2 regions of the Solibacillus sp. FSL K6-1523 genome follow, and region 1 is predicted to be linked to the other one. Evidence: predicted binding sites of a transcription regulator. Region 1 holds the regulator's gene; the other holds the start of a gene.
What was found. Region 1 encodes LexA, which represses DNA repair genes until DNA is damaged. Its sites were predicted from a motif close to CGAACATATGTTCG; they were not measured.
Positions count from the first base shown of each region.

Region 2: parE (DNA topoisomerase IV subunit B) is a predicted target of LexA. The motif match lies at 2,192-2,205, and genes of this name have one in related genera.

Region 1 covers NZ_JBBOSU010000001.1:2,940,545-2,947,316, reverse strand. Annotated here, with positions in the region: gene MHI10_RS14230 (prepilin peptidase) at 1-730, shown strand, start outside; gene MHI10_RS14225 (gamma-glutamyl-gamma-aminobutyrate hydrolase family protein) at 801-1,490, shown strand; gene lexA (transcriptional repressor LexA) at 1,540-2,160, opposite strand; gene yneA (cell division suppressor protein YneA) at 2,320-2,667, shown strand; gene MHI10_RS14210 (YneB family resolvase-like protein) at 2,654-3,310, shown strand; gene MHI10_RS14205 (DUF896 domain-containing protein) at 3,387-3,623, shown strand; gene tkt (transketolase) at 3,949-5,943, shown strand; gene MHI10_RS14195 (DNA helicase) at 6,128-6,691, shown strand; gene MHI10_RS14190 (alpha/beta hydrolase) at 6,704-6,772, shown strand, end outside.
Region 2 covers NZ_JBBOSU010000001.1:2,100,522-2,107,293, forward strand. Annotated here, with positions in the region: gene parC (DNA topoisomerase IV subunit A) at 1-199, opposite strand, end outside; gene parE (DNA topoisomerase IV subunit B) at 200-2,170, opposite strand; gene plsY (glycerol-3-phosphate 1-O-acyltransferase PlsY) at 2,476-3,078, shown strand; gene MHI10_RS09955 (HesB/YadR/YfhF family protein) at 3,404-3,694, shown strand; gene MHI10_RS09960 (YczE/YyaS/YitT family protein) at 3,830-4,456, shown strand; gene MHI10_RS09965 (MetQ/NlpA family ABC transporter substrate-binding protein) at 4,679-5,497, opposite strand; gene MHI10_RS09970 (methionine ABC transporter permease) at 5,513-6,175, opposite strand; gene MHI10_RS09975 (methionine ABC transporter ATP-binding protein) at 6,176-6,772, opposite strand, start outside.

The sequences.
Region 1 (6,772 bases):
TGTAGGTATTTTCGGCTTGGTATTCGGCTCCTTTTTCAATGTGGTTGGTTTGCGCGTGCCGAAAAAGGAGTCCATTATTTCTCCCCCGTCTCATTGCACAAACTGTCAACGTCAGCTAACAATTTTTGACCTTATTCCCGTTATTTCGTATGTATTATTGCGCGGGAAATGTCGGGGTTGTGGCGTGCGTTTTTCGCCAATTTATATGATAACGGAGCTTTTGACAGGAGGGTTATTTGCCTTTGCCTATTGGAAAATTGGATTACAGCCTGAGTTAGCAGTAGCACTGTTATTTATTTCATTACTTATGATTATTAACGTATCAGATATTGCGTATATGATTATTCCAGATAAAGTATTATTATTTTTCCTTCCGTTATTAATACTTGCCCGTGGATTTGCACCACTCGAACCTTGGTGGGATAGTTTATTAGGGGCAATTATTGGCTTTGGTATTTTACTATTGATCGCAGTCGTGTCAAAAGGGGGCATGGGTGGAGGAGACATAAAATTATTTTTCGTCATCGGAATTGTGCTCGGAACGGTACAGACGCTGTTGATCTTATTTTTAGCGGCATTCATCGGGATGGTCGTTGGCATTGTTATCCTCATAATAAATAATAAAGGTAGAAAGACACCTGTCCCATTTGGTCCTTCCATTGCGCTAGCAGCAATCTTAGTCTTTTTTTACGGTGAGCCTATTTTACAATGGTATGGTTCTTTGTTTTAATTTCTAAACTTTCGCACAAATCTAATAATTAGTGGTATGCTACTAATATCAAATTAGGGGGAGGACATTTATGAAACCTGTTATTGGCTTAACGATGCATCCTGTAGAAGGAAAGAAAGAGATTAATAATACATATATTAATGCGATACAAAAAGCAGGTGGCACACCTATTTGTTTGCCGATTATTAATGAGGAAAATGTTGAGCAAATACTAAATATTGTGGACGGAATTGTATCAATTGGTGGCTATGATATCAATCCGTTAATTTTTGGGGAGGAACCTCATTATAAGCTCGGTGTTGTCATCGATGAACGTGATAAAAGTGATATGCTTATTATGAAGTGCGCATTTGAAAGAGAGCTACCGATTTTAGGCATTTGTCGTGGTGAGCAAGTGATGAACGTGGCATTTGGTGGAACGTTATATCAAGATATTGATACGCAAGTGGAAAATATCTTAAAGCATACACAAGTTTCGCTACGACATGAAGTTACGCATACAGTAGTGCTTGAGCAATCAAAGCTGCAGCAAATTGTCGGGGCATCCTCGATTTTAACGAATTCATTCCATCATCAAGCTGTTGCGAGAGTTGCTGACGGGTTTATCATCAATGCTCGTGCAAAAGACGGAGTTATTGAAGGAATTGAGCATCCAACACATCCGTACTGTATTGGCGTTCAGTGGCATCCAGAAGGACTTGAAAATGATGCGCCATCTGACAAATTATTTAAAAGTTTTATAGAGGCATCGACAAAGTAATGATGAAAAATCCGCAAAACATTTCCAAACGTTTTGCGGATTTTTTAATTTAATTCACGTTGCGGTACAACCCTACAACTTTTCCAAGAATCGTTACTTGGTTGACGATAATCGGATCCATCGAACTATTTTCAGGTTGTAAACGGTAATATGTTTTTTCCTTATAGAAGCGCTTTACTGTTGCTTCATCATCTTCCGTCATAGCGACGACAATTTCTCCGTTACTTGCAGCAGAGCATTTTTTGACAATCACGTAATCTCCATTTAAAATGCCAGCCTCAATCATAGATTCTCCCATAATTTCGAGCATGAATAATTCATCCTCGGAAGAACCGTATGTATCGGGTAGCGGGAAGTATTCCTGAATATCTTCAATCGCAGAAATAGGAAGCCCAGCCGTTACTTTGCCGATTAATGGCACATGAATAACGCCTTGCTTTGGTATAGTTGGATCTCCCTGTTCAAGAATTTCAATGGCACGGGGTTTTGTCGGGTCACGACGAATGAGCCCTTTACTTTCTAAACGAGCTAGATGCCCATGGACAGTTGAACTTGAAGCTAAACCAACTGCTTCACCGATTTCTCGGACAGAAGGTGGATAGCCTTTTGTACGAACTTCTTCTTTTATAAAAGCTAAAATGGCTTCTTGCCTCTTTGAAATTTTTGTCAACGCACTCACCTCTTTAATAAGTAGTTTTATTAAATTCAGTATACCAGTATGCGAACAAGAATGCAAACATAGGTTCGAAAAGGGGTTGACAAAAACGTACGTTCCCATTATTATAAGAACATATATTCCGAACGTACATTCCATAAGGGGCGATTTATTATGAATAAAATGAAGTTAAATAGCTTTACAACAATGTTTATCTTATTTTCATTCCTGTTTCTTGCATTTATTTTAGTGAAAGATGAGCGTATTACTGCATACGAACACATTACAATTGAACAAGGAGATACTTTATGGTCGTTAGCCGGGCAATATCGTGGTAAAATGGCAGAGCATGATTGGATTGTCGCAGTAAAAAAAGAAAATGCATTGCGCGATGAAAAAATTATTAGTGGGCAGCTTCTCTTAGTACCTATCGTGAAAAACTCCAAACATATTGTAGGGCTATCCGAATCTCCAGAAATACATACTATTAAAGTAGCGAGTGAAAATAATGAATCAAAATAAAGCAGTCATTTATTGTCGTGTTAGTACCGACAAAACAACACAAGAGACTTCATTAAAACGACAACAAGAGGAATTGACGCGCTATGCACAGTCACATAACTATACAGACTTGCAAGTATTCCTCGATCAACAAAGCGGCTATGAAGTGGACCGAGATGGTTTACTCGACATGCTTGATTATATGAAGGCATTCGATATTAAAGCGTTATTTGTTCAAGATGAAACACGTTTAGGACGTGGGAATGCGCGCATGGCAGTGCTACATCTTATTCAAAAACAAGAGGCAACCGTTTATTCGTTAAATGATGCGGGTCCATTAGCATTAAATGAAATGGATACGATGTTACTCGAAATTTTAGCAGTTGTAGAAGAATACCAACGCCGTATGCATAACGCCAAAATTCGACGTGGCATGCGCCGTGCAGTTGAAAATGGGTATAAGCCGGAAAATAATTTGAAAAACAGAGGCAATCAAGAAGGCAGAGAACGTAAAGAAGTGCCCATCGAAGAAATTGTAAATTTACGTCAAAAAGGGCTTACTTTTTTAGAAATATCAAATACGTTAACAGGACTTGGCTATCAGGTAAGTAAGGCGACTGTCCATCGACGTTATATTGAACATATTGACAGACTTGAAGGGTAATCGCTTGCACTTCAAGTCTTTTTTTCATACCTTTGTAGTATTGCATATTAATGTATAAATGAAAGGTGAGAATAAAATGTTATCAAAACAAAAATTAGCTCGAATTAATGAATTATCGAAGTTAGCAAAAGAAGGCAAGTTAACGGAAGAACAGGCGAAGGAACGTACGGCTTTAAGAAAAGAATATTTAGATGTTTTCCGTTCAACAATGCGCGATACGATTGAGCATGTAAAAGTTGTAGATGAAACAGGAAATGATGTAACACCTGAAAAATTAAAACAAATTAAAGAACAAAATAAATTTCTTAATTAATAGCATTATCAATTACGCCTAAGCGTAATTGTGTCCAGACTTTTTTCGAGTTTACTCGAAAAAATCCTCTAAAAATCTGTGACATCCGCCGGAACATTAACTTGATTCAGCGGGGGGACCTCTATTTTATAGAAGGATTAGCTTTCTATGCCTGGTGTTTTGCATATGGTATAAAAAGGATTTGCTGAAGCAAGTTAAATAATATGACATAATTATCATTAAGTATGACATAATTTATAAAACGTTAGGATAAAGGATTGTTTTCTTGCCCGTTTTTGTCTAAACTAAATAGGAATAAATAACGCACGAGAAAGGATGTCACATAATGACACAACATATGGATCAGTTAGCAATTAACGCTATCCGTACACTATCAATCGACGCAATTGAAAAGGCCAACTCAGGTCACCCAGGATTACCAATGGGTGCGGCTCCAATGGCTTATACTTTATGGACAAAGCAATTACGCCATAATCCTGTAAATCCAAAATGGTATAACCGCGACCGTTTCGTATTATCAGCAGGTCATGGTTCAATGCTGTTATATAGCCTTTTACACCTTGGTGGATACGGTTTAGAAATGGAAGATATTAAAAACTTCCGTCAATGGGACTCATTAACTCCAGGACATCCAGAATACGGTCATACAGTAGGTGTTGAAGCGACGACAGGTCCACTAGGTCAAGGGATTGCGATGACAGTTGGTATGGCAATGGCAGAACGTCATCTTGCAGCAACTTACAATAAACCAGGACATGAAATTGTGGACCATTATACATTTGCACTTTGTGGCGATGGCGACTTAATGGAAGGTGTAGCTGCTGAGGCGATTTCACTAGCAGGTCACTTACAATTAGATAAATTGATTGTGTTATACGATTCAAATGATATTTCACTAGATGGTGATTTAGAAAAGTCATTCTCAGAAAACATCCAAAAACGATTCGAATCATATAGCTGGAACTACTTAAAAGTACAAGATGGTACGGATGTAGCAGCACTAAATTCGGCAATCGAGCAAGCAAAACAAAACACAGGTGGTCCAACAATTATCGAAGTGAAAACGGTAATTGGCTTCGGTTCTCCAAACAAATCGGGTAAAGCTGATTCACACGGTGCACCACTTGGTACAGATGAAGTAGTCTTAACAAAAGCAGCATATGAGTGGGCACATGAGCCATTCGATGTACCTGCAGATGTATATGACACATTTAAAGCAGCAGCGGACGTACAAGGGGTACAACCAGAAGCAGCTTGGAATGAATTATTTGCAAGCTATAAAAATGAATATCCAGAACTGGCACAACAATTTGTGAATGCAATGGAAAATAATTTACCGGAAGATTTCGCATCAGAATTACCTGTATATGAAGCAGGAAAATCAGTTGCAACACGTTCATCTTCAGGTGATGCAATTAATGCCATCGCGAAAAAATTACCATCATTCTTCGGTGGTTCAGCTGACTTAGCAGGTTCTAACAAAACAACAATCAAGGGCGCTGGAGATTTCTTCGCTGAAACACCAGAAGGCCGCAATATTTGGTTTGGTGTACGTGAATTTGCAATGGGTGCTGCAATGAACGGTATGGCATTACACGGTGGGGTTAATGTATTTGGTGGTACGTTCTTCGTATTCTCTGATTATGTGCGTCCAGCAATCCGTTTATCTGCGTTAATGGGCTTACCAGTAACATACGTATTTACACATGACTCTGTAGCAGTAGGGGAAGATGGTCCTACGCATGAGCCAATCGAACATTTAGCTGCATTACGTGCAATGCCAAACTTATCGGTAATCCGTCCAGCAGATGCAAATGAATCAGCTGCAGCATGGAAATTAGCGGTATCAAGCGAATCAACGCCAACTGTTTTAGTACTTTCTCGTCAAAACTTACCAGTATTAGATGCGTCATTAGAGACAGTTTATGACGGTGTTGATAAAGGTGCTTACATCGTATCACCTGCAACAAAAGAAACAGCGGATGCGATTTTAATTGCTACAGGTTCAGAAGTAGGCTTAGCTGTTGAAGCACAAAAAGCACTATTAGCACAAGGAATTGATGCATCGGTTGTATCAATGCCAGCAATGGATCGCTTCGAAAAGCAATCAAAAGAATATAAAGAATCAGTTTTACCAAAAGCGATTACGAAACGTTTAGCAATTGAAATGGGTGCTTCATTCGGTTGGCATAAATATGTTGGCTTCGAAGGGGATGTCCTTGCGATTGACCAATTCGGTGCATCTGCTCCAGGTGAATTAGTCATTGAAAAATACGGATTCACAGTAGAAAACATCGTTGCTAAAGTAAAAGCATTATAATACCTTTCAGCGGAAGTCAGCCACTTTTATAGTTGGTGAGATAAGTGCTTTATAAAAATGCCATTCGCCTCTAAGCGAGTGGCATTTTTTGGGAGCTATATGGCTGTGTGCGTGCTTAAAAGGACTGACAATGGTACGATAGAACTTGAAAACGCAATTTAATGGCAAGGAAGTGAATCGCTAAATGACAACAAATTCAATCCAAAAAGAAATTACAACATATATTGAGCAACAACTTTTTCACCTCACTCAAAAAGCACAACTTACAACATTTGAGCAAGCAATCCAGCAAAACGTGAATGAAAAACGTAATTCTGCAAAATCAACTGAGGATTTTTATGATCGACTTATGTTAAATATTGCATACTTTGTAGACAATAAAGTGGCATGGGGAAAACTGATTGGTGAAACATATGGTGCTGGTCAAGTTCCAAAAATAGCTACGATTGAAAGTGAATTAATGGCGCAACAAATGCGGATTCGCCAAGATATCGCTGAAAAAATGGATGATTATACGAAAGCCTTTCATCAACAATATGTCGCGTTAAAAGTGACCGATGAGGATGTCATTTATGATTATGCTTATGCATCGCTCGAGCACACACTACGCATCGATTTTTTAACGTATATTACTGTTAATAAAGCGACGATTTTAACAAAAGGGAATATAGAAGAAACATTAAAAATGATGGATGGCTATATTGCGTATTATGCAGATCAATTCGTCAATCAAATGAAACTTACATAAAAGGAGAAAACAATGAAATCACCTTATATTTATAAACATTTAGCACCACGTATAGAAGGAGACAAGCATCCAGCGATTTTT
Region 2 (6,772 bases), 840 kb from region 1:
TCGCAGACTTTCGGAATGGCTTATCGAACGTATTGCCCTCATGGAACATCGCATATAAAATACGGCGTTGTACAGGTTTTAGCCCATCACGTGTATCCGGTAATGCGCGATCTTGAATAATATATTTGGAGTACCGTCCGAAACGGTCTCCCATTACTTCTTCTAGTGGTAAATCTTGAAATTTTTCAACAAAGCTCATTTAGTTAACCTCCTCATGTTGGATGAATTCATTTTCTAAAATGCTTGCATCCTCTTCCATGCCGAAGTTTACATTCTTTTCAATCCATTTGCGGCGCGGTTCTACTTTATCACCCATTAATGTTGTGACGTGACGTTCTGCACGTGCGCCGTCTTCAATTTTTACGCGAATTAATGTACGCGTTTCAGGATTCATCGTTGTATCCCATAATTGATCGGCATTCATCTCACCTAAACCTTTATAACGTTGGATAATATAACCTTTACCGATTTTTTTGATGGCGGCCTGTAATTCGGTTTCTGTCCATGCATAAACGAGTTCTTGTTTTTTGCCCGCTCCTTTTGACACTTTATAAAGCGGCGGTAAAGCGATAAATACTTTCCCTGCCTCGATAAGTGGTCGCATATAACGGTAAAAGAATGTTAATAAAAGCACTTGAATATGCGCGCCATCTGTATCGGCATCGGTCATAATAACAACTTTGTCATAGGCTGCATCCGCTACTGTAAAGTCTGCACCAACACCAGCACCAATCGTATGGATAATGGTTGCGATTTCTTCATTTTTCATAATGTCTTGTAACTTGGCTTTTTCGGTATTAATGACTTTTCCGCGCAACGGTAAAATCGCTTGGAATGTGCGGTCGCGTCCTTGTTTCGCTGAGCCACCTGCCGAATCACCCTCTACTAGGTATAATTCATTGCGTGCGGCATTTTTTGACTGTGCCGGTGTCAGCTTACCTGATAGCAACGTACTGGATTTTTTCTTTTTCCCGTTACGTGCATCATCTCGTGCTTTTCGGGCTGCTTCACGGACTTGCTGAGCTCGAAGCGCCTTACGTACTAACGATGCCGACAGTTCTGCATTTTCTTCTAATACGTATAGTAATTTTTCAAACACGACCGTATCCACAGCAGAACGTGCCTCACTCGTACCAAGTTTGCCTTTTGTTTGGCCTTCAAATTGCAGTAATTGTTCCGGAATTCGAACGGAAACGATCCCTGTTAAGCCTTCGCGAATATCGGCACCTTCTAGATTTTTATCTTTTTCCTTAAGTAAGCCAATTTTTCGTGCATACTCATTGAATACTCGTGTTAATGCAGCTTTGGCACCTGTCTCATGCGTTCCACCATCTTTTGTGCGGACGTTATTTACGAACGATAAAATGGTTTCTGAATAGCCATCATTAAATTGGAAAGCAAACTCAACTTCAATTTCTGAAATGAGCCCTTCTACGTATTTAACCGGGTGAAGAACATCTTTTTCCTCGTTTAAATAACTTACAAACGCCTCAATACCGTTTTCATAGTGGAATACTTCATGCTTTCCTTCTCCACGTTCGTCGATTAATTCGATTTTTAATCCCTTTAATAAAAAGGCTGACTCTCTTAAGCGCTCCGCTAAAGTATCGTAGTTATACTTTGTTACAGAGAAAATCGTCTCATCCGGTAAGAAATGGACGAATGTTCCCGTTTCTTTCGTTTTGCCGATAATATCTAGCGATGTAACAGGCTTCCCGCCATCCTCAAAACGTTGGCGGAAAATTTCACCTTCCCGATGAATGGTTACTTCTAAAAAAGTTGATAAAGCATTTACAACAGAGGAGCCTACCCCATGCAAGCCACCACTCGTTTTGTAACCGCCTTGTCCAAACTTTCCACCTGCATGGAGCACGGTGAAAATAATTTCAGGCGTTGGTTTGCCCATTTTATGCATTCCTGTAGGCATACCCCGTCCGAAGTCGCGTACAGTAATACTATTATCTTTATGAATCTTTACTGTAATATGATTACCAAATCCAGCAAGTGCTTCATCAACGGCATTATCTACAATTTCAAATACTAAATGATGAAGACCTCGGCTATCAGTGGAACCAATATACATTCCTGGTCTTTTACGAACGGCTTCTAAACCTTCTAATACTTGTATGGCATCGTCATTATATGCGATGCCCGGTTGGTTTTTAACCAAAATGAAATCCCCTCCAAAACACAAACGAACGTTCTATTTACATTATTAATCGTACATACTATCGTACTTACTGTCAATTAGTGAATATGAAATAATCCACTTTGCAAAGATTAATTGTACCATCAACGAATGCGCATTAAAAGTTCATCATGCAATTCAATCATTACAATGTAACTTTTTTCCTGTATTAGCTCCGTTTTATAAGAAAAAATAATTCTTTCCTTCCATTCTAAAACGGTGTAGAATAATCATCACATAGTATTAGTACCAACTATTAATTTTGAAATTTGAAAGGAGCGCAACTAATGATTAATGGATTCATTCTCCTTTGTGCTTATGTAATCGGTTCGATACCTTCAGGGCTTTGGATCGGAAAAATATTTTATAATACAGATATTCGCCAGCATGGTAGTGGGAACTTAGGCGCAACCAATACATTTCGTGTGCTAGGAAAAAAACCAGGTCTTGTTGTTACATTAATTGACGTTTTTAAAGGGACAGCAGCAGTTCTATTATTAGCACTGCCATTCTTTTCAGACGCAACCATTCATCCGCTAATTTTAGGTGTTGTGGCGGTTGTTGGTCATATGTTCCCTATTTTTGCAGGCTTCCGCGGTGGGAAAGCTGTCGCAACAAGTGCAGGTGTTATTCTCGGTTATTCTTTGCCGCTTTTTATCGTGCTATTCTTCACATTTTTCCTGTCACTTAAAATGACGAAAATGGTCAGCTTAACGTCGATGATTACAGCGGTTGTTGCATTAATTTATAGCTCTGTTTATTGGATTGTTACTGGAGATTTTGCACTTTTCATTTTGATCGCCTTTTTAGCGACATTTATATTTTATCGTCACCGTGAAAATATAACACGTATTAAAAACGGGACAGAACCAAAAGTGAAATGGATTTAACTTGATTTAGCAAATAGAGGAACTTAGGCTAAGAACGCCACGTCGTGTGGCAACGCCTGAGTGACCAACATCGTGTTGGCCCAAGCATCAGTGGATGTCGCAGATTTTTAAAGGAATCTTTTCGAGCGTGCTTGAAAAAATCTGGACGCAATTACGCCGAGGCGTAATTGATAAGCTATGATAAATTCAAAACACATCTTTTTTCGCGATAAGAAAAAAGGTGTGTTTTTTAGTGGGAAAAGTCGATTTTTGTGGAAATTTAGGTCATCAACTTGTATGATTTGAGTTGAGACATGTATTGCATAATAGATTTTGAGGTGAGCTTATGGAAATTATACTATCAAACGAAGCAATTGAATGGTTCCGCAATGAAATGGAAATTGAAAATGGCGACTTTATTCGCTTTTATGCACGCTACGGTGGTTCCTCCCCTTTTCACGAAGGATTTTCATTAGGGATGAATCGTGAGTTACCACATGAAATGGGTGTAAATGTTGTTGTAGAGGATGTTCATTTTTATATTGAAAAGTCCGATGAATGGTTTTTTAATGAGCATAATTTAATCGTAAACGTCGATAAAAGCTTAGATGAATTAAGTTATACGTATGAAAAATAGTTAAGCCTTGGCATAATTGATCTGCAAGGTGAATTTTTAGAATTAATAGTTATCCCTCTTTTTCTCTTGTTGTCGTTATAATGGTAGTTAGATTATGACAACTAAGATGAAATATAGAGGGATTTTTTTATGAAGATAAAGCAAGAATTTTATTGGCGCTGCCTATTTTTTATAACAGGAATTATCGTGCTTTCTTTAGGCGTGACATTGACAATAAAGGGACAAGTACTTGGCGTCGGCTCGTGGGACGTGCTACATATCGGACTTGCGAAAAATGCGGGTTTGACGATTGGTGCATGGTCAATTTTATTGGGTGTGCTCATTTTAGTTATTGATGCACTTATTACGAAGCGGTTACCTCGAGCGGGTACGTATATCGATATGTTTTTAACAGGTATTTTTATTGATATATTTAACTTTTTATTACCAAATGCGAATGGGCTTATGGAGCAAACAATCGCCTTTATACTCGGCTTACTATTGCTTAGTTTTGGTTGTGGCATGTATATTGTCGCGAATTTAGGTGTAGGGCCGCGTGATACATTGATGCTACTCATTGTTAAAAAGCTAAACTGGTCTGTTAAGCGCGCACGTACAACGATTGAAATTAGCGTTGCGGTACTAGGTTTCCTATTGGGCGGACCGATTGGTATTGGAACGGTTATAATGGCTTTTGCTTTAGGACCGATTATACAGTGGGCTCTAAGCGTCAATGAAAAGCTATTTTACCGCGCTGCTGGTGTAGAAAGCGCGATTAATTAACTTGATTCAGCAAATGAATTTGCTGAATTAAGTTAAGCCCCGGCGGATGTCACAGATTTTTTAGGGGAGTTTTTCGAGCGAGCTCGAAAAAATCTGGACGCAATTACGCCAAGGCGTAATTGATTTAATAAAAAAGAGCTGAGATGAATCGACAAGTAGTATACCTTACTACAGGATATTTCGATTCGTCTCAGCTTTGTTTTGTCTTGCAATGAGTTATGTTTAAAACGCAGGTATTGCTGTCTCTTTATGGTTTTCCTCTAAAAATTTACGAACAGTATCGCTTGTCATTGCTGCTTTTAATTTTTGAATTGCTTCGTCATTTTGATTTTCTTCACGCGTAACGAGTTGAATCGCAAATTCATTCCCTTCGCCTTCCGTTAAAATCGCATCTTCTGAAGGTGTTAGGCCAAGTGGCGCGGCATACGCTGGATACATAACTACCGCATCCGCCTCATCATACATACGTGCAAGCATTAACAAATCCACTTCTTTAAATTGCAGATTTTTCACGTTTGTCGTAATGTCCTTTATAGTAAAATAAGGACCCGTTTTTTCTTGCAGTTCAATCGCATCTGACATTGCTAATAGACGTAATGTCCGGTCGATATTTGATGCATCATTTGCGATCGCAATCGAAGCCCCCTCAGGTAAAGCATCCCATGACTCAAAGTTTTTTGCGTAAATGCCAAAGTTCGGGTAATAAATTTCTTGAATGGCAACTAAATCACTATTGTTGTTGCGATTATATTCCTGCATAAAGAATTGATGTTGGAAAAAGTTCGCATCCACTTCATTTGCTGCTAAAGCGGCATTTGGTTGTACATTATCCCCTAAAATAACGACTTCTAGTTCAATGTTATCCGCTGCTAAAATCGGTTTAACTTGCTCTAAAATTTCTGTCATTGGTGGAATCAATGATGCTACTTTTAAAACCGTTTTTTCTGTTGATGTCGTATCCACATCTTTTTCTTTCTTGTCACCACAAGCAGCTAATACAAGGACGAATAGCGCGGTAACAACGAACAAATATTTCTTCATTTGAATTCTCCCTACCTATCGTTTATCTATTTTTCTTGCAACTGTCATTCCAATGATTTGAATGAGCTGTACAAGAAGTATCATAATGATGATCATATACATCATAAGATCCGTTCGGAATTGCTGATAGCCATAGCGGATAGCAAAGTCTCCAATGCCTCCACCACCTACGACGCCCATTATCGTCGAATAAGAAATAAAACTAATGGTCGAAGTTGTTAAACCAAGCACAAGACCTGATCGTGCTTCAACATATAAAAACTTGAAAATAATAGCGTTTACAGAAGCGCCCATTGAAATTGCAGCTTCTATAACACCTTTTGGCACATCCAATAATGATTGCTCAACCAAACGAGAATAATGCGCAATTGCGATAATTGCAAGCGGAACAATCGCCGCAGTCGTACCAATGGCTGTCCCTACAAGCAAACGTGTAAATGGAATTAAAAAAACAACTAATAATAAAAACGGAAACGAACGGATAATGTTAACGAGCAAATTGAGTACAGTATGAATAAATTTGTTCTCTAACACTTTTCCTTTTTGACATAAAAACAGCAATGTCCCGACTGGCAATCCGACTAAAACAGCTGCTAGTATAGAAGCACCAACCATTATGAATGTTTCTAAAATGGCTTGTACAATTTCTGCTTGATACTGAATGAGTACATCTGGCATCTAGTTATTCGCCCCCATTCGTAAAGCGTCTACAAATGACTGCGGATGTGCTTCAATCGCATGAATACCTATCGGCTTAATGTCGAGTGTCTCATAAATTTGCCCTTGTGAGAGGACGCTTACACAGGTACAAATGCTTTTAATAACATCCATTTCATGACTAACAATTACAATGGTCACGCCTAGCGCCTCATTGATCGACTGTAAAACGGATAAAATCTCATTCGTTGTAGAAGGATCCAGTGATGAGGTCGGCTCATCGCATAATAAAATCGTTGGATTGTTCGCAATGGCACGAGCAATAGCAACACGCTGTTTTTGCCCACCGCTTAGTTGTGCAGGATATTTTTGATGCATCGCTTCCAACCCGACAAATTGTAAGCATTCCCCTACCCTAGCCTTACGTTCGCTTTTTGGAAAATTAGCGAGTTCTAAGGCAATTTCGATATTTTGAAAGACGGTTTTATTCGCAACAAGATTGAACTGCTGAAAAATCATCCCAATCGATTTCCGTGCCTCACGTAGCCTTCCATTCGATAAATTCGTCAAGTTTTGTCCCTCTATAAACACTTCTCCAGCAGTTGGACGTTCTAACAA